Regions from separate parts of the Isoptericola sp. NPDC056578 genome, predicted to be linked through region 3. Evidence: riboswitches for the same ligand, from Rfam matches in the RefSeq annotation. Region 3 holds a riboswitch; each other region holds the start of a gene.
What was found. A riboswitch is a leader RNA that binds a small molecule or an ion and turns the genes downstream of it on or off. The one in region 3 is predicted to bind S-adenosylmethionine.
Positions count from the first base shown of each region.

Region 1 (9,193 bases), on a different contig from region 3:
TCGGGCACCAACCAGGAGAAGATCCTGCTCGAGTGGAACGACCAGAACGTGGCCGAGGGTCTCGAGCCCATCGCCGGCGGGCAGCCGGAGTACTACGAGCAGCTCTCCGACGTCCTGCTCGCCCTGAAGTCCGGTCGCCTCGACGTCTACGTCGGCCCCAACGCGTCCCTCGCGTACCAGGCCAAGATCTCGCCCGACGAGCTCGCCGTCGTCGGCACGCTCAACGGCGGCTGGCCCGACACCGCGCAGATCGCCGTCGCCACCAAGAAGGGCAACGACCTCGCGCCCGCCGTCACCGCGGCCCTGCAGCAGGCCTTCGACGACGGCACCTACTCCCAGGTGCTCGAGCGCTGGGGCCTGGAGACCGAGGCCGTCGAGAAGCCCGAGACCAACCCGCCGGGCCTGCCCAAGACGGAGTGACGGCACCGGCCGTCCGCACCGCCCGACCCGTCCCCTGACCCGTCCCCGAATCGAGGAGTGCCCGTGACCGAGAACACCACGCCGTCCGCCGTCGCGGTCCCGCGACCCCCCGGCAGGCCCCGCCCCGCCCGTCCCACGACGCCGCGGGTGGCCGCGGACCTGCGGGAGCTGCGGGCCCGCGCGCGGGTCGCCGCCCGCTACGGTGTGCGACCCGAGGACGCGGACGACGCCGCGCCCGGCGTCGCCTCGGCCCTCACGAGGGCGCTCGCCACGTCGCACGGCGCGGCGCACCCCGGTGCGCCGGCCGGCGGCCCGGCGGCCCTCGACGTCCAGCTGGGTCATCGCTCCGTCCGGGCGTTCCTGCCGGGGCCGCTGGAGCCGTGGGTGCTGCCCACCGTCGTCGCGGCGGCGCAGTCCGCGCCGTCGTCGTCGAACCTGCAGCTGTGGAGCGTCGTCGCGGTCACCGACCGCGACCGCCTCGCGAGGGTGGCCGCGCTCGCCGGGCACCAGGAGCACGTGCGCGACGCGCCGCTGCTGCTCGTGTGGGTGGCCGACGTGGCCCGCGCCCGGGAGCTGGGCGCGCAGGACGGCGTCGAGCTCGAGGCCGCGGGCTACCTCGAGACGACGGTCGTCGCCTTCCTCGACGCCGCGCTCGCCGCGCAGAACGCGGTGGTGGCCGCCGAGTCGCTCGGCCTCGGCACCGTGTACGTCGGCGCGGTCCGGAACCACCCCGAGGACCTCGCCGCCGAGCTCGGCCTGCCGCCCGGGGCGGTCGCCGTCGTCGGGCTGGCCGTCGGGCACCCCGACCCCGACCATGCCCCGCGCGTCAAGCCGCGCCTGCCCCAGGACGCCGTCCTGCACCGCGAGACCTACGACGAAGGGCGAGTCGCGCACGTCGCCGACTACGCGCCGCGCATCGACGCGTTCTACCGCGACGAGCGGCTCGACGGGTCGTGGTCGCAGCGGGTCGTCGACCGGCTGCGCGGCGGCGGCTCGCTCAAGGGCCGCGAGCGCCTGCGCGAGGCCCTCACGGCCCTCGGCCTGCCGTCGCGCTGACCGTCCGCGCGCACCACGCACGACCCGCACGACACCGCTCGACCCGCACGACGCCGCACCACCCGCGACCTGGAGACCACCATGACCGACCCCGCCGCGACCCCGACCAGCAGGGTGCCCCTGTCCGTCCTCGACCTCGCGCTCGTGCCCGAGGGCCGCACCGGGGCGCAGGCGGTGCGCGACGCCGTCGACCTCGCCGTCGACCTCGACCGGCTCGGCTACCGCCGGGTCTGGTACGCCGAGCACCACCTGTCGCCCGGGGTCGGCTCCGCCTCGCCCGCGGTGCTCGCGGCCGCCGTCGCCGCCCGCACCGAGCGCATCCGCGTGGGCTCGGGCGCGGTGCTGCTGAGCACCACGAGCCCCCTCGTCGCCGCCGAGCAGTTCGGCACCGTCGCCGCCCTGCACCCGGGGCGGGTGGACCTCGGCCTGGGCCGGGCGTTCACGCCGCCGCAGGGCGGCCGCGCCACGCGTCCGGCCCCGGCAGCGGCCGCGGCAGGCGGGCCGCGGGTCGTCGACGGGCTGTACGTGCCCCCGGCCCCGCCGACCGCGGGGGACTCCGTGCTGCGCGAGCGGGCGCTCGCCCAGGCCGCGGTGTTGGGGGCCTCGCGCACGCCGGCGAGCTTCCGGGCCGAGGTCGAGCTCGTGCTCGGGCTGCGGGCGGGTACCTACACCGACGACGGCGGGCGCCGGTACGTGTCACCGCCGGTGCAGGACGCCGCCTTCGACCTGTGGGTGCTCGCGTCCTCCGGCGGCGAGAGCGCCCGGGTGGCGGGGGAGCTCGGCCTGCCCCTGGCGGCGAACTACCACGTGAGCCCGTCGAACACCCTCGAGACCGTCGCCGCGTACCGGGCGGCCTTCCGGCCGGGGGTCCTCGCCGAGCCGTACGTCGTCGTCTCCGCGGACGTGCTCGTCGCCGACACCACCGAACGCGCCCGCGAGCTCGCGGCGCCGTTCGCCGACTGGGTGCTCTCCATCCGCCGCGGGACGGACGGCGCGATCGCCTACCCCCGCCCCGCCGACGCCACGCCCTGGGCGGAGCGACCCGAGGCGGAGCGCGCGGTGGTCGCCGACCGGGTGGACACGCGCGTCGTCGGCGACCCGGCGACCGCCGTGGACCGCCTGGAGACGCTGGCCCGCGTCACCGGGGCCGACGAGCTGCTCGTCACCACCGCCACGCACGACCCCGCCGACCGGCAGCGGTCGTTCGCGCTGCTGGCCCAGGCGTGGGGCGCCACCGAGGGCGAGGCGCCCCGCGTGCCCGCCCTGGCCACCTCGCACTGACCTCGTACCGACCACCCTCGAGGAGGACCTCATGACCACGTCCGAGACCACCACGCCCGACCCGACGACCGGCACGACACCCGCGAAGGACGCGGCGACGGCCCCGCCTCCGCAGGACGCCCGCGCGGCCGGCGCCCGCGTCGAGCACGGTGCCCTGCTGGTCGACGTGCGGTCGGCGCGCGGCCGCGCCGCCGCCGGCGACATCCCCGGGGCCACGCTCGTCGACCGCGACGACCTGGACGCCCTCTTCGGCCCGGCCGGCGCGCCCGCGGTCTCGCTCGACACCCCGGTCGTCGTCGTGTGCGGGTCGGTGAACGGCTCCGGGCCGGTCGCCGCCGCTCTGGCGGCCCGCGGCTACACCGACGTCACGCACGTCGACGGCGGGTTCCCCGCCTGGCGCGACGCCGGACTGCCGGCGACCGCCCCGGCGGACGACCCCGCCGCCGGCGCCTGACCGCCCCGCTCGCGCCCGCCGTACCCTGCGAAGGAGACCCCCATGCCCGTCGAGTTCCTCGGCATCGCCACCACGAACGACGCCTCCGAGACGTCGGCCCGCACCACCGCCGCGTTCGACCCCGCCTACCTCGAGCGCATCGTGCGCGCCCACGAGGACAACGGCTGGACCCGCGTGCTGTTCGCCTACGGGTCCTCCGGCCCCGAGCCGGCGGCCCTCGCCGCGCACACCGCCGCGAGGCTGCAGAGCATCGAGCTGCTGCTGGCGCACCGCCCGAACGTCTCGTACCCCACGTACGCCGCGAAGACGTTCGCCACCCTCGACCAGCTCTCCGGCGGACGCCTGTCGGTGCACTTCATCACCGGCGGCAACGACCACGAGCAGGGGCGCGAGGGCGACCGGCTCACCAAGGACGAGCGGTACGCGCGCACCCACGAGTACATCCGGATCGTCAAGCAGGCGTGGACCAGCCCGGAGGCGTTCGACCACCACGGGCAGTTCTACGACTTCGAGGACTTCGTGCTCGACGCGAAGCCGTTCGAGGGCCACGTGCCCACGGTCTCCTTCGGCGGCTCCTCGGACGCCGCGTTCCGGGTCGGCGCGGCCGAGGCCGACATCTACGCCGTCTGGGGCGAGCCGTTGGCGCGCACGAAGGAGCAGATCGACCGCGTGCACGCCGAGGCCGCTGCCGCCGGCCGGGAGACGCCGCCGCGCATCCACGCCGCGTTCCGCCCGATCGTCGCCCCCACCGAGGAGCTCGCGTGGGAGAAGGCGCACCGCGTGCTGGACCGCATCGAGGCACGCAAGGCGGAGCTCGGCGGGCAGCTCTCCCGGCGGCACCCGATCGACCGGCCGGAGAACGCGGGGTCGCAGCGGCTGCTCGAGATCGCCGCCGAGGGCGAGCGGTACGACACCGCGCTGTGGACCGCGACGGCCAAGGCCACCGGCGGGGCCGGCAACTCCAACGCGCTGGTCGGCACGCCCGAGCAGGTCGCCGAGGCGCTGCTCGCGTACTACGACCTGGGCGTGCGGGTCATCTCCGCCCGCGGCTACGACCTGCTCGACGACGCGATCGACTTCGGCCGGTACGTCATCCCGCTGGTGCGCGAGGGCGTCGCCGCGCGCGACCGTGCCGCGGCCGAGACGGCGACGGCCGGCGCCGAGGAGCGCGTCGCCTGATGCGCTTCCAGCTGCTCGACATCGTCTTCAACCCGCCGCATCCCGTCACGGGGGAGACGGTGCCGCCCGCGGACCGGCTGGCGCGCGTCGTCGAGCACGCCGTGCTGGCCGAGGAGCTCGGCTTCGACTCGTTCGCCGTGGGGGAGCGGCACGCCGGCGACGTGCTGTCGTCCGCGCCCACGGTGATCCTCGGCGCCGTCGCCGCCCGGACCGAGCGCATCCTGCTGTCCACCGGCGTCACCGTGCTCTCGCTGCTCGACCCGATCCGGGTGGCCGAGGACCTCGCGACCGTCGACCAGCTCTCCCGCGGGCGGCTGGAGATCGTCATCGGGAAGGGGAACGAGGAGCTGCAGTACCCGCTGCTCGGCCTCGACATCGCCCGGCAGTACGAGTACCTCGAGGAGAACTACGAGCTGCTGCGCCTGCTGCTGTCGGAGGAGGACGTGACGTGGTCCGGCCGCCACCGGCACGCCCTCGAGCACGCCACCACGCTGCCGCGGCCCTACGCGGGGGCGTTCCGCATCTGGCACGGCTCCGCGACGAGCGAGTTCGCCGTCGACCTGGCCGCCCGCTGGGGCGACCCGATCGTCAGCGCCAACGCGCTGCAGCCGCGGGAGAGCTACGGGGTGCTCATCGACCGGTACCGCGAGCGGTACGCGGCGGCCGGGCACGACCCGGCCCAGGGGTTCGTCGGGGCAGGGTCGGGCGGGCTGTTCCTCGCCGACACCACCGAGCAGGCGATCGAGGAGTACCGCCCGCTGTACGAGGGGCAGGTCGCGCGGCTGCGGGCCCGGGGCTACGACCCCGCGACGCACGTGGGCAAGGCCCTCGCCTTCGAGACGATCGAGGACGCGGTGGAGCGCGGGCCCGCGCTGGTCGGCTCGCCGGAGCGGGTGGCGGAGAAGATCCTCGACTACCACGGGACCTTCGGGCACGTGCTGCAGTCGGTGTCGGTGAACCACCTGCTCGAGCCGTCCCACCAGGAGGACGTGCTGCGCCGGTTCGCCGCCGAGGTGGCGCCGCTGGTGCGCGCCGAGGTGTCGACGACGCTCTGGGGTCCCCACGACGCGCGCCGGGCCGCCGGGTTCACCGCGGCGGGGCACCCCGGCGACCGCGTGGCGGCGGTGCCTGCCTAGCTCCGCGATCCGGTCGACGAGGTGTCCGCCATGCGGGTACCCCGTCGACCGGATGGTGGGCGACGAGGAGAATGGCCGCGGACGTCGACCGTGGCGAGGGAGGGAACCATGACCGTGCAGCCGACCCAGCTCGTGGTGCTGGGGGTGCTCGTCCTCGGGACCGTCGTCCTGGGTGCGCTCTGGAAGGCGCGCCAGGGCCGCGTCCGCACGACCCCCGCCCGACGGGACCCCGGCGTGGACTGGGCGGCCCGCGGCGTCCGGCTGGGGGAGCGGGCCACGTTCGTCCAGCTGTCCGCCGAGGTGTGCGCCCCGTGCCGCGCCACCGCCCGCGTGCTGCGCGGCCTCGCCGAGCGCGAGGCCGGCGTCGAGCACCACGAGCTCGACGTCGACGACCACCTCGACCTCGTGCGGGAGCTCGGCGTCCTCAGCACCCCGACGGTGCTGGTGCTCGACGCCACCGGGGCGCAGGCCGCCCGCAGCAGCGGCGGCATGTCGCCCGCCCAGGCGCGCCAGGCGCTGGCCGCCGCCCTCCCGGCACCCGCCGGCGTCGCCTGACCCGAACCGCCCGACCCGCCTGACCCGAACCGAACCGCCTGACCCGACCCGCCGCAGGAGGCGACGATGACCCGCGAGACCACCACCACGCAGGCGCCGGCCGGCATCGACCCGCGGGGGCCGCGCGTGGGCGCCGGGATCACGGCGCTGCTGCTCGCCGTGGTCGTGCTCCTCGGGGCGAGCACCGCCGGCCTCGTGCTGCTCGCCGTCGTGGCGGCCGGGTTCCTCCTGGGCGCCGTGCGCGGCGCGCAGGGCACGGTGCAGGGCTGGCTCTTCAAGACGCTCGTCCGCCCCCGGCTCGCGCCGCCCGCCGAGCTCGAGGACCCGCGGCCGCCGCGGTTCGCCCAGCTCGTCGGCCTGGTCGTCACCGGCGTCGGCGTGGTCCTCGGGCTGGCGGGCGTGCTCGCCGCCGTGCCCTGGGCCGCCGGCCTCGCCTTCGTGGCCGCCGGGCTGAACGCCGTCGTCGGGCTGTGCCTCGGGTGCGAGCTGTACCTGCTGGGCAAGAGGCTGAGCCCCGCGGCGCGCTGAGCGCGGCGGAGACCGCCACCGGCTCCCTCGCCGCCACCGTGTCACCGGCCCCGCCCGTCACCCCGACGGGCGGGGCCGTCGTGCGTCCGGACGCGGCCCGAGGCGCCCGCACCGGTCCGTGATGTGAGACGACCCGCCCGACCCTTGACTCCCGCGGCCGGGAGGGCTTCCCTGCCGCCCAGGTGACGAGCGCCAGCACCCAGGCCCGGCTCGCTGGCCAGCAACCCTTCGACGTGACGGGGTGCTCCGGGAACGACCTGACCCTGCCGCGCCCGCGGCGGGGTAAGCACGGCTCCGGTCGTCCACCGGGTCCCGGCAGCGTGCCGGGGCCGGGACGACCCGCCACGACCACGAGGAACGCCACGCGATGACCACCACCCCTCGCACCCACCGCCGCCGGACCCTCGGGCTGGCCGCGGCCGCCTCGGCCGCCGGCCTCCTGCTGGGCGCCTGCTCGAGCGGCGCCGACGCGACCGGTACCGGCGCGTCGGCCGACGCCGAGCCCGTCGCCGGCGGCGACCTGACGTTCGCCATCACGGTGGACTCGCACTGCATCGACCCGCAGCAGGTCGGCAACAACGACGCGATCGCGGCCGCCCGGCAGACCGTCGCCTCCCTGACCGCCCAGGACCCGGAGTCGGGCGAGATCCTGCCCTGGCTCGCCGAGAGCTGGGAGGTGAACGACGACGCCTCCAGCTACACGTTCCACCTGCGCGACGACGCCACCTTCGCCGACGGCACCCCGATCGACGCCGAGGCCGTCAAGACCAACTTCGACGCCATCGTCGACCTCGGCGCCGTGGCGTCGCTCGGGTCGCAGTACCTGGTCGGCTACGCGGGCACCACCGTGGTGGACGAGAACACCGTGACCGTCGACTTCGACGAGCCCAGCGCGCAGTTCCTCCAGGCCACGTCGACGTTCTCCCTCGGCCTGCTGTCGCCCGGCTCGGCGAAGCTGTCGGCCGAGGACCGCTGCGCCGGCAAGTACGTGGGCTCCGGGCCGTTCGCCGTGCAGACCTACACCCAGGACCAGGAGATCGTCCTGGAGAAGGTCAAGGACTACGCCTGGGGCTCGGAGGCGAACGCGCACACCGGCGAGGCCTACCTCGACACCGTGACCTTCAAGGTCATCCCCGAGGCCGGCGTGCGCACCGGCTCCCTGCAGTCCGGCCAGATCGACGCCACCGCCGCGCTGAACGCCGTCGACCTGCCGCAGTTCGACGGCAACGGGTTCTGGCTGCAGTACCGCGCCAACCCGGGCGTCGTGTTCAACCTCTTCCCGAACGAGTCCAGCCCGCTGGCCGCCGACGAGGCCGTGCGCACCGCGCTCGTCAAGGGGATCGACCGGCAGCAGATCGTGGACACCGTGCTGACGCCGCAGGACCAGCCGGCCACGGGTGTGCTCTCCCACTCGACGCCGCTGTTCGAGGGCGCCGACGACCTGCTCGCCTACGACCCCGAGGGCGCGAAGAAGATCCTCGACGACGCCGGCTGGGTCGAGGGCGCCGACGGCATCCGGGAGAAGGACGGGCAGAAGCTCACCACGACCGTGACGTTCTGGCAGGTGCCCGAGCCGCTCGAGCTCGTGCAGCAGCAGCTGCGCCAGATCGGCGTCGACCTGCAGCTCAAGCACGTGACCGTCGCCGAGAAGGAGGCGGCCAACGAGGCCGGCGACTTCGACTTCGACTACTACAACCTCACCCGCTCCGACGCCGACGTGCTGCGCACGATCTTCTCGGCGAACGCGCGCAACATCAACCAGCGCGACGCGGAGGAGGTCGACCAGCTCCTGGACGACTCCGCCGCGGCCACCGACCCCGAGGAGCGGAAGAAGCTCGTGGCCGAGGCGTCCAGGCTCCTCATCGAGCGCGGGCACGCCATCCCCGTCTACGAGCTGTCCACCACGATCGCCGCGAGCGACCGCGTCCAGGGCCTGACGTTCGAGGCGTCCTCGCGCCTGGACTTCTACGACGCCTGGGTCACCGACGGCGCGGGTGAGGAGTGACCGGATGACCCGCTACGTGCTGCGGCGCGCCGGGCAGGGGGTGTTCGTCCTCTGGGCGGCCTTCACCGTCGCGTTCTTCGTCCTCTACCTGCTGCCCAGCGACCCGGCCGCCCTGGTCGCGTCCGGTGGCGGCGAGGTGAGCCAGGTCGACCCGGCCCAGCTGGCCGCGCTGCGGGCCGAGTACGGGCTCGACCGCCCGGTCCTCGTGCAGTACGGCGCCGCCCTGCTCGCCGCGCTGACCGGCGACTTCGGCACCTCCTACGTGAGCGGCGCCCCCGCGACCACGCTCGTCGCACAGGCCCTGCCCGAGACGCTCAAGCTCACCGGCACGGCGCTGGTGGTCGCCGTCGTCGGGGGCACCGCGGTCGCCGTGGCCAGCGTCTTCCCGCGGGCCCGGTTCCTGCGCCAGGCGCTGTCCGCGCTGCCGCCGCTCGGGGTCGCGCTGCCCACGTTCTTCGTGGGCCTGGTGCTGCTGCAGTGGTTCTCGTTCCGGGTGCCGGTGTTCCCGGCGATCGGCAACGACGGCGCGATCAGCCTCGTGCTGCCCACGATCACGCTCGCCGTCCCGGCCGGGGCCCA
Region 1 covers NZ_JBHTVC010000002.1:104,133-113,325, reverse strand. Annotated here, with positions in the region: gene ACFQ80_RS01485 (ABC transporter substrate-binding protein) at 1-420, shown strand, start outside; gene ACFQ80_RS01480 (NADPH-dependent oxidoreductase) at 484-1,476, shown strand; gene ACFQ80_RS01475 (LLM class flavin-dependent oxidoreductase) at 1,558-2,757, shown strand; gene ACFQ80_RS01470 (rhodanese-like domain-containing protein) at 2,789-3,211, shown strand; gene ACFQ80_RS01465 (LLM class flavin-dependent oxidoreductase) at 3,254-4,390, shown strand; gene ACFQ80_RS01460 (LLM class flavin-dependent oxidoreductase) at 4,390-5,526, shown strand; gene ACFQ80_RS01455 (thioredoxin family protein) at 5,635-6,081, shown strand; gene ACFQ80_RS01450 (DUF4395 domain-containing protein) at 6,148-6,609, shown strand; SAM riboswitch class IV at 6,791-6,904, shown strand; gene ACFQ80_RS01445 (ABC transporter substrate-binding protein) at 6,977-8,614, shown strand; gene ACFQ80_RS01440 (ABC transporter permease) at 8,619-9,193, shown strand, end outside.
Region 1: linked by a shared signal. The riboswitch ahead of ACFQ80_RS01445 (ABC transporter substrate-binding protein) and the one ahead of ACFQ80_RS12055 (aminotransferase class V-fold PLP-dependent enzyme) in region 3 are both predicted to bind S-adenosylmethionine.

Region 2 (9,193 bases), on a different contig from region 3:
GTAGGCGGGCTGGTCGGCGCGGCGCAGCGGCAGCAGCTCGCGCAGCGCGGGCTCGTCCACCTGCACGATGCCGATGCCCGCGGCCTCCAGGTCCGCGATCTCGTCGCGCAGGGCCAGGCCTACCTGGTTCGCGGTGTCGCCGAGCGGCTGGTCGTCGCGCACGAACGACCACGCGAGGATCGTCACCGGGCCGGTGAGCATGCCCTTGACCGGCTTGTCGGTGAGCGACGCCGTGTACGCGGACCACTCGACGGTGATCGGCGCCGGGCGCTGCACGTCCCCCCACAGGATCGGCGGGCGCACGCAGCGCGAGCCGTACGACTGCACCCAGCCGTTCGCCGTCACCGCGAACCCGTCGAGCTGCTCGGCGAAGTACTGCACCATGTCGTTGCGCTCGGGCTCGCCGTGCACCAGCACGTCGAGGCCCAGCTCCTCCTGCAGCGTCACGACGCGCCCGATCTCCTCCCGCATCGCGGCGGAGTAGTCGGCGTCGGCGAGCTCGCCCTTGGTCCACGCGGCGCGGGCCTTGCGGATCTCGGGGGTCTGCGGGAACGAGCCGATCGTCGTCGTGGGCAGCGGGGGCAGGTTCAGCCGCGCCGCCTGGGCGGCGGCGCGCTCCGCGTACGGGCCGCGGGCGAAGTCGGCGTCGGTGAGCGCCGCGGCGCGGTCGCGCACCTCGGGCACGACGACGCCGGCCGCCGTCGCGCGCGAGGCCACGGCCGCGGACGACGCGGCGAGCGCGTCCTCGACGGCCGCGCGACCGTCCGTGAGGGCGCGGGCCAGGGTCGCGACCTCGCCCACCTTCTGGTCGGCGAACGCCAGCCAGTCGCGCAGGCGCGGGTCGAGGGTGGTGCCCGCCGCGTGCTGGTCGTACACCTCGTCCTCGACGTCGTGCGGCACGTGCAGCAGCGACGTCGACGTCCCGACGGCGAGGGCCCCGGCGCCGAGGCCGCGGAGCGCCTCGACGGTGCCGAGCTTGGCGGCCAGGTCGGCCCGCCACACGTTGTGGCCGTCGATCACCCCGGCGACGAGCGTCTTGCCCTCGAGGCCCGGCACCGGCCGGGCGGGCACGGCGCCCTTGACCAGGTCGATCGCGATCGCGTCGACGTCGGTCGCGGCGAGGAGCGCGAGGGCGTCCTCGTGCAGGCCGCCGAACGGCGCCGTCACCAGGATCGCGGGCCGCTCGCCGTCGGCGTCGTCGGTGGCCGTCGCGAGGTCGGTCGCCAGCGCGCGGTAGGCGGACGCGATCGCCGCGTGCAGGCGCTCGGCGGGCACGTCGAGCGAGTCGGTGACGAGCGCGGGCTCGTCGAGCTGCACCCACGGCACCCCGACCGCGGCCAGCGCGCGCAGCAGGTCGGCGTACGCGGCGACGACGTCGTCGAGCCGGTCGAGCGGGTGGAACCCGTCGCCCGCCTCGTCGGCCGCCTTGGACAGGGCGAGGAACGTCACCGGGCCCACGAGCACGGGACGCGTCGTGACGCCGGCCTCCTTGGCCTCGGCGTACTCGCGCACGATGCGGTGGTCCGCGAACGAGACCGGCGTCGTCTCGCTGATCTCGGGGACCAGGTAGTGGTAGTTGGTGTCGAACCACTTGGTCATCTCGAGCGGGGCGTCCTCGCCGCGGCCGCGGGCCACGGTGAAGTAGCCGTCGAGCTCGAGCGAGCCGTCCTCGTCGTCGAGCAGGTCACGGAACCGCTCGGGGACGGCGCCGAGCAGCGCGACGACGTCGAGCACCTGGTCGTAGTAGGAGAACGACCCCGGCACGGAGCCGTCGTCGGGGTTCAGCCCGAGCTCGACGAGGCAGCGGGCGGTCTCACGGCGCAGCGCGCCGGCCGTGACCTCCAGGTCGACGGCGTCGGTGCGCCCGGCCCAGAACGACTCGACGGCCTTCTTGAGCTCGCGGCGACGCCCGATGCGGGGGTAGCCGAGGATCGTGCCGCCGGGAAATGCCGCGGCGGGGGTGGTGCTGGTGGTGGACATGAGCACTCCAGAGTTCGGGCTCCGCTCAGACGGCGGGAGCCTGGGTCGGGATGCTCGGTACCCACGGCCTTCTGGCCAGGTCCGCGCCGTCCGACGTGACGTCGGCCGGCGCCGGTCCGCCGAGGTGGACACCCTCGAGCAGGTCCAGAGCGGGACGGTACTTGTTGAACGTGTACACGTGGATGCCGGGGGCGCCCGCGTCGAGCACGCGCTGGGCGAGCTCGACGGCGCGCGCGGTCCCGTAGGCGTGCTGCGCCTCCGGGTCCCCCGCGGCGTCGAGCGCGTCCAGCAGGTGCCGGGGCGCGCGGACGCCGGTGAGCTCCTCGACGCGACGGAGCCGGCGCGGCTCGGTCGTGGGCAGCTGCCCCGCGAGGATCGGGATCGTCACCCCGGCCGCGCGGGCCTCGGCGACGAAGTCGGTGTAGGAGTCGGCCTCGTAGAACAGCTGCGTGATGGCGAAGCTCGCCCCCGCGTCCTGCTTCTCCTTGAGGCGCCGGACCTCCTGGGCCCGGGTGGTGCCGGCCTGCACGTTGCCGTCGACGAACGTCGCGACGGCGATCGTCATCGGGCGGGCGGCGCCGCGCAGGGCGGCCCCGGGGTCGGTCGCGCAGCGCCGCGCCTCGACCTCGCGCAGCAGGTGCACGAGCTCGATCGAGGACGCGACGCCGTCGGCGGGCGGCTCCCAGTCCGGCTGGTCCTTCGGCGGGTCGCCGCGCAGGGCGAGGAACGCGCGGGTGCCGGCGTCGAGGAAGTCGTCGATGACGGCGGACACGTCCTCGCGGTGCGCGCCCACGCAGGTCAGGTGCGCCACCGGCAGGACGGGCGTGCCTTCGAGCAGGGTCGCGACGACCTGGCGGGCGGTCGCCCGGTCACCGCCGCCCGCGCCGTACGTCACGGACATGAAGTCCGGTCGTGCGGCGACGAGCCGGCGCGCCGTCTCCCAGAACTTGGGCGCGGCGTCCGGCCGGCGCGGCGGCATGAGCTCGAACGAGACCGTCGGGCGTGCCGGCAGCGCCGGGTGAACTGCCGGCTGAGCTGCCGGGGTGGGCGAAAAGGATGCCTCTGCGACCATGCGTCACTCCATCGATCCTGGCGTGAGCACCTTCGTCCTCGGGAGGCTTCCGTCGGAGAACGGGTTGCTGCGGCGTCGTCGAGCCAGGACTCTCGGCCGCTCTGGATGGCTTGTCACGCGATCGTACGCAGCATCCGCGATACGGGCGAGGATGAGACCGCCTGCTGAGACGATCGCGGATGCCGGGCGGGCGGGAACGCCCTGCTCAGGGCACCAGCACGACCTTGCCGCCGGCTTGGCCGCTCTCGACCAGGGCGTGCGCACGGGGCGCGTCGGCCAGCGGGAGCACCGCGCCGACGGTGGTCACGAGGTCGCCGCGGGCGAGGGCGTCGACGGCCTCGGCGAGCTCGCCGGCGTCGCGCTCGGACCGCCAGCTGGCCTCGACGCCGAGGTCTGCCGCGGCGTCGTCGGCGATGGTGACGATGCGCTCGGTGCCGCCGCGCAGGGTGATCGAGTCGGGCAGCACGCCCGCGCCGGTGGTGTCGAGGACGGCGTCCACGCCGTCGGGGGCGAGGGCGCGGACCCGCTCCACGAGCCCTGCGCCGTAGGTGGTGGGTGTCGCGCCGAGGGCGGCGACGCGCTCCTGGTTCCGCGGCGACGCCGTACCGATCACGCGGGCGCCGCGGCGCACGGCGAGCTGGACGGCCAGCTCGCCCACCGACCCCGAGGCGCCGTGCACGAGCAGCGTCTCGCCGGGCCGGACGTCGAGGAGGCGCAGCACGCGGGTCGCGGTCTCGGCGGCGACGGGGAGCGTGACGGCGTCGGTCGCGGCGAGCCCGGCGGGCACGCGGGCGAAGACCGACGTCCGGGCGAGCTCGGCGTACCCGCCGCCGACGGCGAAGCCCACGACGCGGTCGCCGGGCGCGACGCCGGCCACGCCGTCCCCGACCTGGTCGACGACCCCCGCCACCTCCAGGCCCGGCACGACGGGCGACGTCGGCGGCGGGCCGCCGGTCGTGCCGGCGCGGGACTTCACGTCCCAGCCGTTGACGGCCGCGGCCTCGACGCGCACGCGCACCTGGCCGGGCCCGGCCTGAGGGTCGGGGGCGTCGGCGAGATGCAGCACCTCGGGGCCGCCGTGGGACTCGAACACGATCGCGCGCACGCGCCCATCCTGGCCCGGCCGGCGCCGTCGCGCGCGCCGCTCAGCAGCAGCGCGAGCCGGGGTTGCGGTCCTGCTCCGCGTAGTGCTCCCGCCAGAACTCGCGCTCGCCCATCGGCGCGCGGCCGGGGTGGGCCGACCGCTCGTGCGCGACGTACGTCGCGTAGGCGTCGTCGCCCATCACCTGGCGCACGTACCAGCGCAGGCTCGCCCACCCCGCCGACGTCGCCCGGGCCAGCGCCCGGGCGACGTCGTGCACCCTGCCGGTGCGGGGCTCAGTGGTGCCCGGCACCGCTGGACTCCCGCAGGCCGGCGTCGGCCCACTCCTTCTCGATCCGCTTCTCGGTCGACGAGGCGAACAGGCCGGCCGGGGCGAACCGGCGCGACGCGACGGGCGCGTCCTCGTGGTTCTCGCCGCCGCCGGTGCGGAACGCCTTGATCGTCACGACCAGCGACGCGAGGATCACGACGATCGACAGCACCACGAACACGATCGACAGGGTGCCCTGCACGAAGGTGTTGCGGACCACGGCCTCCATGGCCGCGACGTCGGGCGCGGTGCCGAACGACGTCTCGCCGGCGGCGAGCGCGTCCTTGAACGCCCGGTGCTGCGCCCAGTACCCCACCGCGGGCACGTCCGAGAAGATCTTCTCGAACGACGCCCAGATGGTGATCAGCGCGGTGAAGGCCAGCGGCAGGGCCACGATCCACAGCCACCGCCAGTACGCGCGGCCCCGCTTCGCGACGATGGCGAGCACGACGGCGAGCGCGATCGCGGCCAGCAGCTGGTTCGCGATGCCGAACAGCGGGAAGAACGTGTTGATGCCGCCGAGCGGGTCGGTGACGCCCAGATACAGGATCGTGCCCCAGCCCGCGACCATGATCGCGGTGCAGACCCACACCCCGGGTCGCCAGCTCATGTCCTTGAACCGCGGTGCCACGTTGCCGATGGTGTCCTGCAGCATGAAGCGGGCCACGCGGGTACCGGCGTCGACCGCGGTGAGGATGAACAGCGCCTCGAACATGATCGCGAAGTGGTACCAGAAGCCCATCATCGCGGTGCCGCCCACCAGCTGGTGCATGATGTGCGCCAGCCCGAGCGCGAGCGTCGGGGCGCCGCCGGTGCGGGACACGATCGACGGCTCGCCCACCTGGGTCGCCAGGGTGCTGAGCATGTCGGGCGTGAGGTTGACGCCGGAGAGGCCGAGCGAGTTCACGAACGCGACCGCGCCCTCGATGGTGCCGCCGGTGGCGGCCGCCGAGGAGTTCATCGCGAAGTACACGCCGCGGTCGATCGAGATCGCGGCGACCAGCGCCATGATCGCGACGAACGACTCCATGAGCATGCCGCCGTAGCCGATGAAGCGCGTCTGGCGCTCCTTCTCCACGAGCTTCGGCGTCGTGCCCGACGAGATGAGCGCGTGGAACCCGGACAGGGCGCCGCACGCGATCGTCACGAAGAGGAATGGCCAGAGGTTGCCGGACACCACCGGGCCGGTCTCGCCGCTCGCGAACTCGCTGATCGCGGGCACGTTGATCTCGGGCCGCACGATGACGACGGCGCCGGCGAGCACCACGATGACGCCCACCTTCATGAAGGTGGACAGGTAGTCGCGCGGGGCGAGCAGCAGCCATACGGGCAGGACGGCGGCCACGAAGCCGTAGACGATGACGCCGACGGCGATGGTGGTGCGGTCGAGGTGGAAGAACTCCGCGCCCCACGCGGTGTCGGCCACCATGCCGCCGCCGACGATCGCGGCGAGCAGCAGGACGAAGCCGATGAGGGAGACCTCGGTGATCTTGCCCGGGCGCAGGTACCGCAGGTAGACGCCCATGAAGAGGGCGATCGGGATCGTCATGGAGACGCTGAACACGCCCCACGGGCTCTCGCCGAGGGCGTTGACGACCACGAGGGCGAGGATCGCCACGATGATGATCATGATCAGCAGGGACGCGACGATCGCGGCCACGCCGCCGATGCGGCCCAGCTCCTCGCGCGCCATCTGGCCGATGGTGCGGCCGCCGCGGCGCATGGAGAAGAACAGCACCGTGTAGTCCTGCACGGCGCCCGCGAGCACCACGCCGACGATGATCCAGATGGTGCCCGGCAGATACCCCATCTGCGCGGCGAGCACCGGGCCCACCAGCGGGCCGGCGCCGGCGATGGCGGCGAAGTGGTGGCCGAACAGCACGCGGCGGTCGGTGGGGACGAAGTCCTTGCCGTCCTCGCGCGTCTCGGCGGGGGTGGCGCGGCGGTCGTCGGGGCGGGTGATGTACCGCTCGATGACCTTCGAGTAGAAGCGATACCCGATGAGGTACGTGCACACCGACGCGAAGACGAACCAGATGGCGTTGATGGTCTCGCCGCGCACCAGCGCGATCATGACCCACGCGACGCCACCGAGCAGCGCGATCGCCGCCCAGAGCGCGATCTTCGCGGGTGTCCAGCGGGGCTTCAGGTCCTCGGCGGGAACCGCCGTCGGGGGGAGCGCGGGGTCGGGGACGATCTCGTCCGTCGCCGTGGTGGCTCCGGGATCTGCTGACAAGGTGAGCCTCCAAGGCGTCGCGTCGGCGGGACCCGACACAGGATAGGGGGTGAAGAAAGGGTGACGGAACGCCCGGAGCCTGGACGGTGTGGCGGCGGCCGTGGTAATCCGGCCTGGTCCCGCGGCGGAGCACGCGACGCCGTAGCCTGACGTGCATGGACACCGAAGAGCGCCTCGCCGTCTTCCTCGACTACGAGAACCTGGCGCTCGGCGCCCGCGACCACCTGGGCGGCATGCAGTTCGACTTCAAGCCCATCGCCGACGCGCTCGCCGTCCGCGGCCGCGTGGTGGTGCGGCGCGCGTACGCGGACTGGTCGTACTTCGACGAGGACCGGCGGATGCTGACCCGCCACCAGGTCGAGCTCATCGAGATGACGCAGCGGATGGGCGCGTCCCGCAAGAACGCCGCCGACATCAAGATGGTGGTCGACGCGATCGAGATGGCGTTCGAGCGCGAGTACATCACCACGTTCGTCATGTGCACGGGCGACTCCGACTTCTCCCCCCTCGTCCACAAGCTGCGCGAGCTCGACAAGAAGGTCATCGGCGTCGGGGTGGAGAACTCCACCTCCCGCCTGCTGCCGCCGGCGTGCGACGAGTTCCTCTTCTACGACCGGCTCGAGGGCGTCGACGTGCCCGACGAGTCCGAGGCGCCCGCCCCGAAGCGTTCCGGCCGGGGCGCCGGCAAGGGTTCCGCGCGGTCCGGTGGCGGCCGTGGCGGCCGCGCGAAGGCCCCGGCCCCCGCGGAGGCGCCGGTCGAGACCCCTGACGAGACCCCGTCGGAGGCGCCCGCCGAGACCGCGAGCGCGGCGTCGGGCACGACGACGCGCGGCCGCCGCAAGAAGGCGCCGACGGCGGAGGCCCCCGTCGTCGAGCCGGTCGTGGAGCCGGCCGCCGAGCGCGAGGCCGACGTCGAGCAGGAGGACGCCGCGGCCTCCGCGGGCGAGGACGCGCCGATGGAGGTCAGGGTGGCGCAGACGCTCGCCGACCTGCTGGCCTCGACGAGCGGCTCGGTCACGGCGTCGATGCTCAAGCGCACCCTGGTGCGCAAGGACCCCACGTTCAGCGAGTCCGACTACGGCTTCCGCACCTTCGGGGAGTTCCTGCGCTTCCTGGCGGACCGCGACTTCGTCGTGCTGTCCGCGGGCCCGTCGACCGGTGACCCGGAGGTGGCGCTGCCGGAGCAGCAGGACACCGAGGGCGCGTTCGACCTGCTGCGCCAGGTGGTGCGCGACGCGGGCGGCAGCGCGCCGTTGTCCGGGCTGAAGAACGAGGTGCGCAAGCGCCGCCCCGACTTCTCGGAGAAGGCGCTCGGCTACCGCGGGTTCCTGCAGTTCGCGAAGGGTGCTGCTGCCGCCGGCGCCGTCGCCCTCGCGTGGGACGACGACGCCGACGACTACCTGCTGACCGCGAGCTGATCGCCCGCGTGGGTCGGGCTCAGCGCCCGACGAACGCGAGCAGCGCGGCGTTGACCTCGTCCGCGTGCGTCCACAGCAGGCCGTGCGGCGCGCCCTCGACCTCGACGTACTCGGCGTCGGGCACGGCGGCGTGGAAGCGCCGGCCCGAGGCGTCGATCGGCAGGATGTTGTCCTTCGTGCCGTGCAGGATCAGCGTCGGCTTGCCCGCGTCGCGCACGGCCTCGACGTCGGGCCGGAAGTCCTCGATCCAGGTGGGGACGACGGCGTAGGCGGCGACGGGGGCCGAGCCCACCGCGGTGATCCAGTTGGCGCGCACGACCTCCTCGGAGATCCGCGTGCCGAGGTTCTCGTCGAGGTTGTAGAAGTCCTTGTAGAACTGCGTGAACCAGGCGTAGCGGTCGCCGCGGGCGGCGTCCACGATGCCGTCGAACACGGACTGCGGCACGCCCTCGGGGTTGTCGTCGCGCTGCACCAGGAACGGCTCGAGCGACGCGAGGAACGCGAGCTTGGCGACCCGCTCGTGCCCGTGGTTGCGGACGTACCGGGCGAGCTCGCCGGTGCCCATGGAGAAGCCCACGAGCACGACGTCCCGCAGGTCGAGCGTGGTCAGGACGGTGTCGAGGTCCTTCGCGAACGTGTCGTAGTCGTACCCGGAGCCGACCTTGCTCGACGCGCCGAAGCCGCGGCGGTCGTAGGTGATGACGCGGTACCCGGCGGCGAGGAGCTCGCGGGTCTGGAGCTCCCAGCTGTGCCCGTCGAGCGGGTACCCGTGCACGAGGACGACCGGCTGACCGGAGCCCTGGTCCTCGTAGTAGAGCTCGACGGCCGTGCTGTTCTCCTGCCCGACGGTGATGTAGCCCATGGTGCGCCCCTTCGAAGGAGGGGGAGAACGGTCGTTCTCCCGTTGTTCGCTACAGTAGAGAACGATGGTTCTCCCCGCAAGGGGAGGGCGGCGACGAGAGGGTGAACGATGCTCGACGAGAAGGCGGCGCGCGACGCGGTGGTCGTGGCCGCCGACCGGCTGTTCTACGCGCGCGGCGTCCAGGCCGTGGGCATGGACGCCGTGCGCGCCGAG
Region 2 covers NZ_JBHTVC010000005.1:135,169-144,361, reverse strand. Annotated here, with positions in the region: gene metE (5-methyltetrahydropteroyltriglutamate--homocysteine S-methyltransferase) at 1-1,980, opposite strand, end outside; gene ACFQ80_RS03900 (methylenetetrahydrofolate reductase) at 2,006-3,052, opposite strand; SAM riboswitch class I at 3,058-3,164, opposite strand; gene ACFQ80_RS03895 (NADP-dependent oxidoreductase) at 3,258-4,157, opposite strand; gene ACFQ80_RS03890 (YbdD/YjiX family protein) at 4,198-4,446, opposite strand; gene ACFQ80_RS03885 (carbon starvation CstA family protein) at 4,430-6,700, opposite strand; gene ACFQ80_RS03880 (NYN domain-containing protein) at 6,856-8,118, shown strand; gene ACFQ80_RS03875 (alpha/beta fold hydrolase) at 8,138-8,980, opposite strand; gene ACFQ80_RS03870 (TetR/AcrR family transcriptional regulator) at 9,089-9,193, shown strand, end outside.
Region 2: linked by a shared signal. The riboswitch ahead of ACFQ80_RS03900 (methylenetetrahydrofolate reductase) and the one ahead of ACFQ80_RS12055 (aminotransferase class V-fold PLP-dependent enzyme) in region 3 are both predicted to bind S-adenosylmethionine.

Region 3 (9,193 bases):
GCCGTCGGCCCGCGCCGGGGAGTACCTGGCCGCGGCGCGCCGCGGAGAGGTGGCGGGTGACGGGGGCGAGGACGTGCGGGGCCGGTTCCGGATCGGTGTCACGACCGACTCCGCCTGGGACGACTTCTACGCGATCACGACGTCGGACGAGGCACGCGCCGCGCTCGACACCGGCGTGGCGACGCTCGCCGGCCTGGGGCACGAGGTCGACGACCTGTCCCTCGAGCCCGACCCGACGTACGGCCCCGCCTTCCGCACCCTGTGGATGGCGGGCGCCTCCGCGGTCCCGCTGGACGACCCCGCACGGCTCGACCGGCTCGAGCCGCTCACCCGGTGGCTCATCGGCCGCGGCCGCCAGGTGCCCGCCCGCGAGCTCGCCGAGGCGCTGCGTGCGCTCACGGCGTTCGAGCGCAGGCTGGTCGCGCAGATGTCACGGTTCGACGCCGTCGTCACCCCCGCGCTCGCGACGACGCCCCGCCCGCTCGGCTGGTTCGACCCCGAGGACCCCGAGCGCAACTTCGAGCAGCAGTGCCAGTACACGCCCTGGACGTCGATGCTCAACGTGGCGGGGCTGCCGGCGATCACGCTGCCGACCCGCTGGACCGACGACGGGCTGCCGATGGGCGTCCAGCTGATCGGGCGGCCGGGCGGCGAGACGACGCTCCTCGCGCTCGCCGCCCAGCTCGAGGACCGGCTGCGCTGGGCGGACCGGCACCCTCCGGCCTGGTGATCAGGCGGGAACCCTCTCCGCCGTCGCGCCGTCGAGCGGCGGGTAGGTCTCGCCACCCACCCGCTCCGCCGCCGCGATGTACCCGGCCAGGGCCGAGCGCGAGCGGGCGAGCCTCGCCATCTGGTCCTCCAGACGCCGCAGGCGGGAGCGCATCGCGGTCAGGAGCTCGGCACAGCCGGGCAGCTGCGGCTCCTCGCCGACCGCGCACGGCAGGACGTAGGCGATGTCCTCGGACGACAGGCCCGCGTCGAGCAGGTGCCGGATCTGCCGCACCCGCAGCACGGCCCCCTCGTCGAACTCGCGGTAGCCGTTCGAGCGTCGGGCGACGTCCAGCAGGCCCTGGGCCTCGTAGTAGCGCAGTTGGTGCGTCCGCACGCCCGTGCGGCGGCTCAGCTCACCGATCCGCATCCCGCTCCCCCTTGACCTTCACACCGGTATGAACGTCGACGATGCTGCCATGGTCACCAGAACCCACAAGCCGTCGTCCCCCGCCCCCGTCTCCGTCGTCGGTCTCGGCCTCATGGGTCGCGCGCTCGCCGGCGCGTTCCTGCGGGCCGGGCACCCCACCACCGTGTGGAACCGCACCCCCGCCAGGGCCGACGCGTTGGTGGCGGACGGCGCCCACCTGGCGCCCACGGCGGCCGCGGCGGTCCGTCCCGGCGGCCTGACGATCGTCTGCCTCACCGACGACGCCGCCGTGCGCGAGCTGCTCGGCCACGACGACGTCGACCTCGCCGGCGCCACGCTGGTCAACCTCACGTCCAGCAGCTCCTCGCAGGCCAGGGAGACCGCCCGGTGGGCCGCCCGGCGCGGCGCGCGATACCTCGACGGCGCGATCATGGCCGTGCCGCCCGCGATCGGGACGGCGGACGCGGTCGTCCTGCACAGCGGGCCCCGGACGGACTTCGACGCGCACGCCGCCACCCTCGCCGCGCTCGGCACCGTCACCCACCTCGGCGAGGACCCCGGGCTGGCGTCCCTCTACGACGCGGCCGGCCTCACGATGATGTGGAGCGTCCTCGACGCGTGGCTGCACGGCACCGCCATGCTCCGCACGGCCGGGGTAGACGCCGCCGCCTTCGCCCCGTTCGCCCGGCAGATCGCGGAGGGCGTGGCCGCCTGGCTGCCCGGCTACGCGGAGCAGGTCGACAGCGGCAGGTTCCCGGCGGAGGCCTCGGCCCTCGAGACGGACGCGCGCGCGATGGCGCACCTCGTCGAGGAGAGCGCGGCGCTGGGCGTGAGCACCGAGCTGCCGAGACTGCTCAAGGCCGTGGCCGACCGTGGCGTCGCCGCGGGCCACGGTCACGAGCAGTACCCGGTGCTGATCGAGGAGTTCGGCCGCCCGACGCCCTGACCTGCCGGTCGCCACCCGGAGGACCACGACCTGAGACGTCGGCGTGCGAGCCGGCGGGCACGCGCCTACGGTCGGTGCTCGAGGTCGTTCGTCCGACGGAAGGAGCCCCGATGGGACTGGGAGACAAGGCCAAGCACCTGGCGGAAGAGGCCGAAGGCAAGGCCAAGGAAGCCACGGGCAAGCTCACCGACGACGAGAGCAAAGAGGCCGAGGGCAAGGCCCAGCAGGCCAGCGCGAACCTCAAGCAGGCGGGCGACGACGTCAAGGACGCGTTCAAGGGCTGACCCGCTGACACGACGGGGCGCCACCGCACGGTGGCGCCCCGTCGTCATGTCCGCCCGGGGCGGGGCCGACGGCTCAGAGGTCGTCGGGCAGGCAGCCGAACGCCTCGTCGGCGCCCAGCGCGGCGGTGGCGAGCAGCCCCTCGAGGCCGGAGCCCTCGGGCACGGGGCGCGGGTCGTCGACGACGACCCACAGCCCGTCCACGACGTCGTACTGCGCCTGCGGCCCCTCGGTCACGAGCGAGCGGACGGCGGCGACGAGCCGCTCGACCTCCTCGCCCGCGGTGCCGAGGCCCACCGACGCGCGGACGGCGCCGGCGTCGAAGCCGAGGCGGCCGAGCAGCGGGTGGGCGCAGAACCGGCCGTCGCGCACGCCGATGCCGTGCTCGGCGGACAGGTACGCGGCGACGAGGCCGGGGTCGTACCCGGTGACCGTGAACGTCACGACGCCCACCGGGTCGACGGCGTCGTCCCAGACGTGGACGACCTCGACGCGCTCGATCTCGCCGAGCCCGTCCACGAGCCGGCGTCGCAGGGCGTCCTCGTGCCCGGCCGCGACCCACGGGTCGAGGGCGGCGAGCTCGTCGCACGCGGCAGCGAGCGCCACCGCGCCCACGACGTTGGGCGAGCCGGCCTCGTGCCGGGCGGGGCCCTCGTGCCAGTCGGTCGTGGTGGTGCGCACCCGGCGCACGGCGCCGCCGCCGGCCAGGTACGGGGTGCCGGCGTCGAGCCAGTCGCGCCGGCCGACCAGGGCACCGGCCCCGAACGGCGCGTACGTCTTGTGTCCCGAGAACGCGACGTAGTCGACGCCCGTCTCCGCGAGCGAGAAGCGGCGGTGCGGCACCAGCTGGGCGCCGTCGAGCACGACGCGCGCGCCGGCGCCGTGCGCGGCGGCGACGACGTCGGCCACGGGCAGCGCCTCGCCGGTCACGTTGGACGCGCCGGTGAGCGCCAGGAGGGCGTAGGGGCGGCCCGCGGCAGCGGCCGACCCCAGCTCTTCCTCGATCTCCGCGAGGGTGGCGGCCACGGACGGGCCGCCCGCGACGACGGTCGCGTCGGTGACGCGCTGCCAGGGCAGCAGGTTGGCGTGGTGCTCGATGTCGAGCACGAGGACGCGGCCGGGATCGCCCGTGGCCGGGTCTGCGGGCACGCAGCCCGCGAGCAGGTTGAGCGAGTCCGTCGTGTTGCGGGTGACGATCGTGAGGTCGTCCTCCCGGGCTCCGACGAACGCGCCGATCGTGCGGCGGGCCGTCTCGTACAGGGCCGTCGAGACCTGCGACAGGTAGCCGGCGCCGCGATGGACGCTGGCGTACAGCGGCAGCACGCGCGCGACCCGGTCGGCCACGGCCTGCAGGGCGGGCGCCGACGCCGCGACGTCGAGGTTGGCGTACGGCAGCTGACGGCCGTCGACGAGCGGCACGAGCGTGTCGCCGCCGACGACGGGCAGCACGGGTGCGACGTCCTGCACGGCGCCGACGCGCACGGCGGGCACCGCAGGCGCGGGGGTGAGCGTGGTCATGCGTGGTCCTCCTCGGTCGTGCCGGGGAGGTGGCTCCCCGCGCTTGCCCGCGCGCCGGACGGCGCAGGGCCAGGTCGTCACCCGGGGCACCCCGCCGCGAGAGGAGGGTTGCCGGCCAGCGAGCCGGGGCTTCGCGCTGGCGCTCTTGACCTGCCGCCCATCGTGCGTGCGCAGCACCACACGGTCAAGCGGAGCCCGCCCCCTTCTCACGATGCGGTCGCGTGAGACGCTGGATGCATGCCCGATCGCACCGTTCCGGCCTCCGGCGCGCCTCCGGGAGGCCCCGTCGGAAGCCCCGTCGGAACCCCGGCCGAGCTGGTCGCCCGCGCCCTCGCCGGCGGCGACCTCCACGCCGCAGGGCTCGCCGCCCGCGCGGCGACCGGGGACGACGCCGCCGACGTCCTCGACCTCGTCGGCGGGCGGGCCGCCGCGGGCTCCGCGCCCGCGACCGAGCTGCTGGTGGAGCTGCTGGACGCGTCCGGCGTCGTCCGGCGCTTCGTGCGCGGCGCCCTGCTCGACGAGGCCGCCGTGGACGACGTCTCCCAGGACGTGCTGGTCTCCGTGGCGACGTCGGTCCGGTCGTTCGCGGGCGGGTCGCGGGTCACCACGTGGGTGCACGGGATCGTGCGCCACCGGGTGGTCGACCACCTGCGACGGCAGCGCGCCACCGCTCCCCTGCCCGACGACGACGTCGGGCCGTCGGAACGGATGAGCTCCCTCATCGCCACGCGCGCCACCGTGCGCGACGCGCTCGCCGCCCTGCCCGAGCTCTACCGCGAGCCCGTGACGCTGCGCGACATCGAGGGCCTGCCCTACGCGGAGGTGGCCGACCGTCTGGGTCGCAGCGTCGGCACCGTGAAGTCACAGGTCTCGCGCGGCCGCGCGCTCGTGGCCGCGGCCCTCGGGAGCCTGTCCTGATGGCCGCGCCCGCCGCGCCCGAGCCGCTGCTCGGGCGGTACCGGGTGGGCGACGTGATCGGCGTCGGGTCGTTCGCCACCGTGCACCGCGCCGTGGACGAGCGGCTGGACGACGTCGTCGTGGTGAAGGTGCTGGCCGAGAACCACAGCCTCAACCCGGAGGTCCGCGAGCGGTTCATCGCGGAGGGCCGGGCGCTGCGGCGGGTGGCGAGCCCGCACGTCGTCGCCGTGCACGACATCGGCGAGAGCGACCGCCAGCAGCCCTACCTCGTCCTCGAGCTCGCCGACCGCGGCACCCTCGCGGCCCGCGTCGCGGCCCTGCGGGCGGACGGGTGGACGGCGACGCCCGCCGACGTGCTCGCCGTCGCCCGGGGGCTCGCCGCCGCGGTCGAGGCCGTGCACGCCGCGCGCCTCGTGCACCGGGACCTCAGCCCCGGCAACGTGCTGCTGCGCACCGGCCCGGAGGGCGCGGTCGAGGGCGTTCCCGCCGCCGTCGTCCGGCCGGACGAGCGCCTCGTCCTGGCCGACCTCGGCATGAGCAAAGACCTGGCCCGCAGCTCCGGGCTGACCGTCGCGGGCGGCACCGAAGGGTTCCGGCCGCCGGAGCAGGCCGGCCCCGGCACGGTCGACACCCGCGCCGACCTGTGGGCGATGTCCGCGCTGCTGTCCTGGCTCGTCGAGGGCGCCGACCTGCCGCACTCCCTCGACGCCGCGCTACGCCGCAGCCTCGCCGACGCCCCCGCCCGGCGGCACCCCGACGCCGCAGCCTGGCTGGCCGACGTCGAGGGGGCGCTCGCCCCGGGCACGACCGGCGGCCCGGACCGCGCGCGACGCCGCCCGGCCGCCGTCGTCGTCGCCGCGGTCACCGCCGCCGTCCTCGGCCTGGGCGCGGGCGCCGGCGTCACGGCCTGGCTCGACCGGCCTCGCTCGGCCGCGGGCGGCGCGACCGTCGCGATCTCCGGGCCCGGGGCGGCGACCGTCGGCGAGCCGGTCACCCTCACGGCCGACGTCGCGGGCGCGGAGCACTGGGTGTGGACGCTGCCCACGGGCACCTACGTGGCCGACGACGAGCGCGTGCGGCTCACCGCCAGCAGCGCCGGCGCCGCCGAGGTGGTGCTCGAGGCCCGCGCCCCGGACGGGACCGCCCTCACGGCCGTGCACCGGCTGCGGGTCGGCGCCGGGTCCTGACCCGGACGAAGAAATCTCGGTCCGCGTGCAACCTTTCCGCCGCCGCGGACGACTCACGGGGGTCAGCACCGCACAGGGCTGGCCCCATCGACCAGGAGAGACCATGCGACACCTTCCCCGCCGACTGACGCCGATCGCCCTCGCGAGCCTCCTCGCCCTGAGCGCGTGCGCGTCCCCGACCCCCGACGCCGAGTTCGACGACCCGGGCACCTCGGCGTCGGACACGACGGCGACGCAGCCCGCCGACGACGCCGCAGGCGCCGACGAGCAGGCCGACGGGACCGAGGAGACCGCCGACGCGCCGGCGGCGAAGGATCCCTCGGCGTACACCGTCCGCTACGCCGACAGCGACAAGACCGTCATCACCCTCGACCGGGCCCAGGTGGAGCAGCTCACCGGCACCGACCTGGCCGCCGGCACCGCCGACGCCCAGGCCGTGCTCGCGGAACCCGGCACCTGGTCGGGTGCGGACACGAAGGAGCACGCCGACGTCATCGTCGACGCCGCGACCCGCGAGTCCGACCGGATCGACCGCGTGCTCAGGCAGCAGGCGGACGGCCGCGACGTCGAGCTGCGACTGTTCGTCAAGCACCACCAGCACGCCCACGTGGCGCACTTCGGCGAGGACGACGACGACTGATCCCTGGGTGTCCGCGGGTCAGACGCCAGGGCCGTCCCGCCAGCCGAGCACGTTGTCCGCGCCCTGGGGGTAGGGGGCCTCGTGCGGGCGCCCGCCCTCGGGACGCGGCGGCGGCAGGTCGCGCGGACGCTCCAACGGCTCCTTGCGCTCGCGCCGGAACCACCCCTTGATCGTGGCGAGGATTGCCATCGTCCGTCTCCTTCGAGGTGCGGCCGAGCCCGGGTCCTGCCGGAGACTTTACCTTCGGCCGCGCCTGGGCACACCGGGGACGCACGGCGTTCGCGTCCCGAGACGGGGTGACCAGCACGCGGACGCCTGTCGTACGATCGCCAGGACCATCCCGAGCGGCCGAGTGACGTGGCACGTCGACGCCGCAGCAACCCGCGGGCCGGTCGCCGGCGACGGCGGCCCGTCCGGACGAGGGTGCTACCGCCACGACCGATGGGAGGACTGCGATGAGCACCCAGATCGATCCCCACCCCGCCGAGGGCTACGCCGGCGACCTCACCCCGCAGCAGGCGTGGGACCTGCTCGCCGGCGATCCGGACGCCGTCCTCGTCGACGTGCGCACCGAGGGCGAGTGGCGCGCCATCGGCGTGCCGGACACCGCGACCGCCGGGAAGACCCCGGTCTTCGTCGAGTGGGTGCAGGCGGGCGGGCGCCCGAACGCCGGCTTCCTCGCCGAGCTCGCCGCCGCGGGCGTGACCGCGGACCGCCCCGTCGTCTTCCTGTGCCGCTCCGGCCAGCGCTCGATCGGCGCGGCGCGCCTCGCGACGTCGTCGGGCCTCGGCCCGGCGTACAACGTGCTCGAGGGCTTCGAGGGCGGCCCCGGCTTCGACGGCGTCCGCGACCGCGAGGGCTGGAAGGTGCGCGGCCTGCCGTGGGGCGCGTACGACGCCGCCCGGCAGCAGGACCCGGAGCAGGCCCGATGAGCGGCGTGCAGGTCCCGACCGGCCCTGGCGCCGACCCCACGACCATCGGCGGCTCGCGCCCGCTGCCCGCCACGGCCCGGCCCGCGACCCTGGCCGTGCGCGGCGGGCACCGTCGGTCGGACTTCCAGGAGATGTCCGAGGGCCTGTTCCTCACCCAGGGGTACACCTACGCCTCGGCGGCGGACGCCGAGGCGGCGTTCGCCGGCGAGCGCTCGCAGTTCCTGTACTCGCGGTACGGCAACCCGACGGTGCACACGTTCGAGGAGCGGCTGCGCCTCATCGAGGGTGCCGAGGCCTGCTACGCCACGGCGTCGGGCATGTCGGCGGTGTTCAACGCCCTCGCCGCGCTGGTCTCCAGCGGTTCGCGCATCGTCTCGGCGCGGGCCCTGTTCGGGTCCACCAACGTCATCTACGACGAGATCTTCGCCAAGTGGGGGGTGCGCGTCGACCTGGTCGACGGGCACGTGACCTCGCAGTGGGAGGAGGCCCTCGCCACGCCGGCAGACGTCGTGTTCTTCGAGTCGCCGTCCAACCCCATGCAGGACCTCGTGGACGTGCGGCGGGTGGCCGAGCTCGCGCACGCCGCCGGCGCCGTCGTCGTGGTGGACAACGTGTTCGCGACGCCGGTGCTGCAGAAGCCGCTCGAGCTCGGTGCCGACGTCGTCGTGTACTCGGCCACCAAGCACATCGACGGGCAGGGGCGCGTGCTCGGCGGCGCGATCCTCGGCACGGAGGAGTTCCTCACCGGGCCGGTGCAGACGTTCGTGCGCAACACCGGCCCGTCGCTGAGCCCGTTCAACGCGTGGGTGCTGCTCAAGGGCCTGGAGACGCTCGACGTGCGCGTGCGAGCCCAGAACGCGGCGGCGCTGCAGGTCGCGACCGCGCTCGAGGAGCTCGACGGAGTGACCGGGGTGCGCTACCCGTTCCTCCCGTCGCACCCGCAGCACGAGCTCGCCAAGGCGCAGCAGTCGGGCGGCGGCACGGTCGTGACGCTCGACCTGGCCGTGCCCGAGGGCACGGAGGCGGCCGAGGCGAAGAAGCGCACGTTCGCGTTCCTCGACGCCCTCCAGGTCGTCGACATCTCCAACAACCTCGGCGACGCGAAGTCGATCATCACGCACCCCGCCACGACGACGCACCGCAAGCTCGGCCCCGAGGGCCGCGCCAAGGTCGGCATCGCCGAGACCACCGTGCGGCTGTCGATCGGCCTCGAGGACCCGCGGGACATCGTCGAGGACGTCGAGCAGGCGCTGCACGCCTGACCTCCTGCGACGTGTCGGAGGCCCCTGCCATGCTCGGGGCCCGGCAGGGGCGACGAGGAGGACCCGTGGGGACGCAGCACGACTTCGACTTCCTGTTCGGCGCGTGGCACGTCCGTCATCGCCGTTGGACCGAGCCCCTGGCCCCGGGGTCGACGACGGGCACCTGGGCCGAGTTCGACACCGAGGCCGTCGCCGGGCCGATCCTCGACGGCCTCGGCAACGCCGACGACACGTCCGGCACGCTGCCCGACGGGTCCCGGTTCAGCGGTCACAGCCTCCGCCTGTACGACCCGCCACGTGACGTGTGGCGGATCTGGTGGGCATCCACGAGCCAGCCCGGTCGGCTGGACCCCCCGGTCGAGGGGACGTT
Region 3 covers NZ_JBHTVC010000026.1:13,189-22,381, forward strand. Annotated here, with positions in the region: gene ACFQ80_RS12035 (amidase) at 1-730, shown strand, start outside; gene ACFQ80_RS12040 (MerR family transcriptional regulator) at 731-1,138, opposite strand; gene ACFQ80_RS12045 (NAD(P)-dependent oxidoreductase) at 1,188-2,084, shown strand; gene ACFQ80_RS12050 (CsbD family protein) at 2,195-2,368, shown strand; gene ACFQ80_RS12055 (aminotransferase class V-fold PLP-dependent enzyme) at 2,442-3,884, opposite strand; SAM riboswitch class IV at 3,919-4,035, opposite strand; gene ACFQ80_RS12060 (RNA polymerase sigma factor) at 4,122-4,802, shown strand; gene ACFQ80_RS12065 (protein kinase) at 4,802-5,989, shown strand; gene ACFQ80_RS12070 (hypothetical protein) at 6,093-6,629, shown strand; gene ACFQ80_RS12075 (hypothetical protein) at 6,648-6,818, opposite strand; gene ACFQ80_RS12080 (rhodanese-like domain-containing protein) at 7,085-7,561, shown strand; gene ACFQ80_RS12085 (O-succinylhomoserine sulfhydrylase) at 7,558-8,823, shown strand; gene ACFQ80_RS12090 (hypothetical protein) at 8,889-9,193, shown strand, end outside.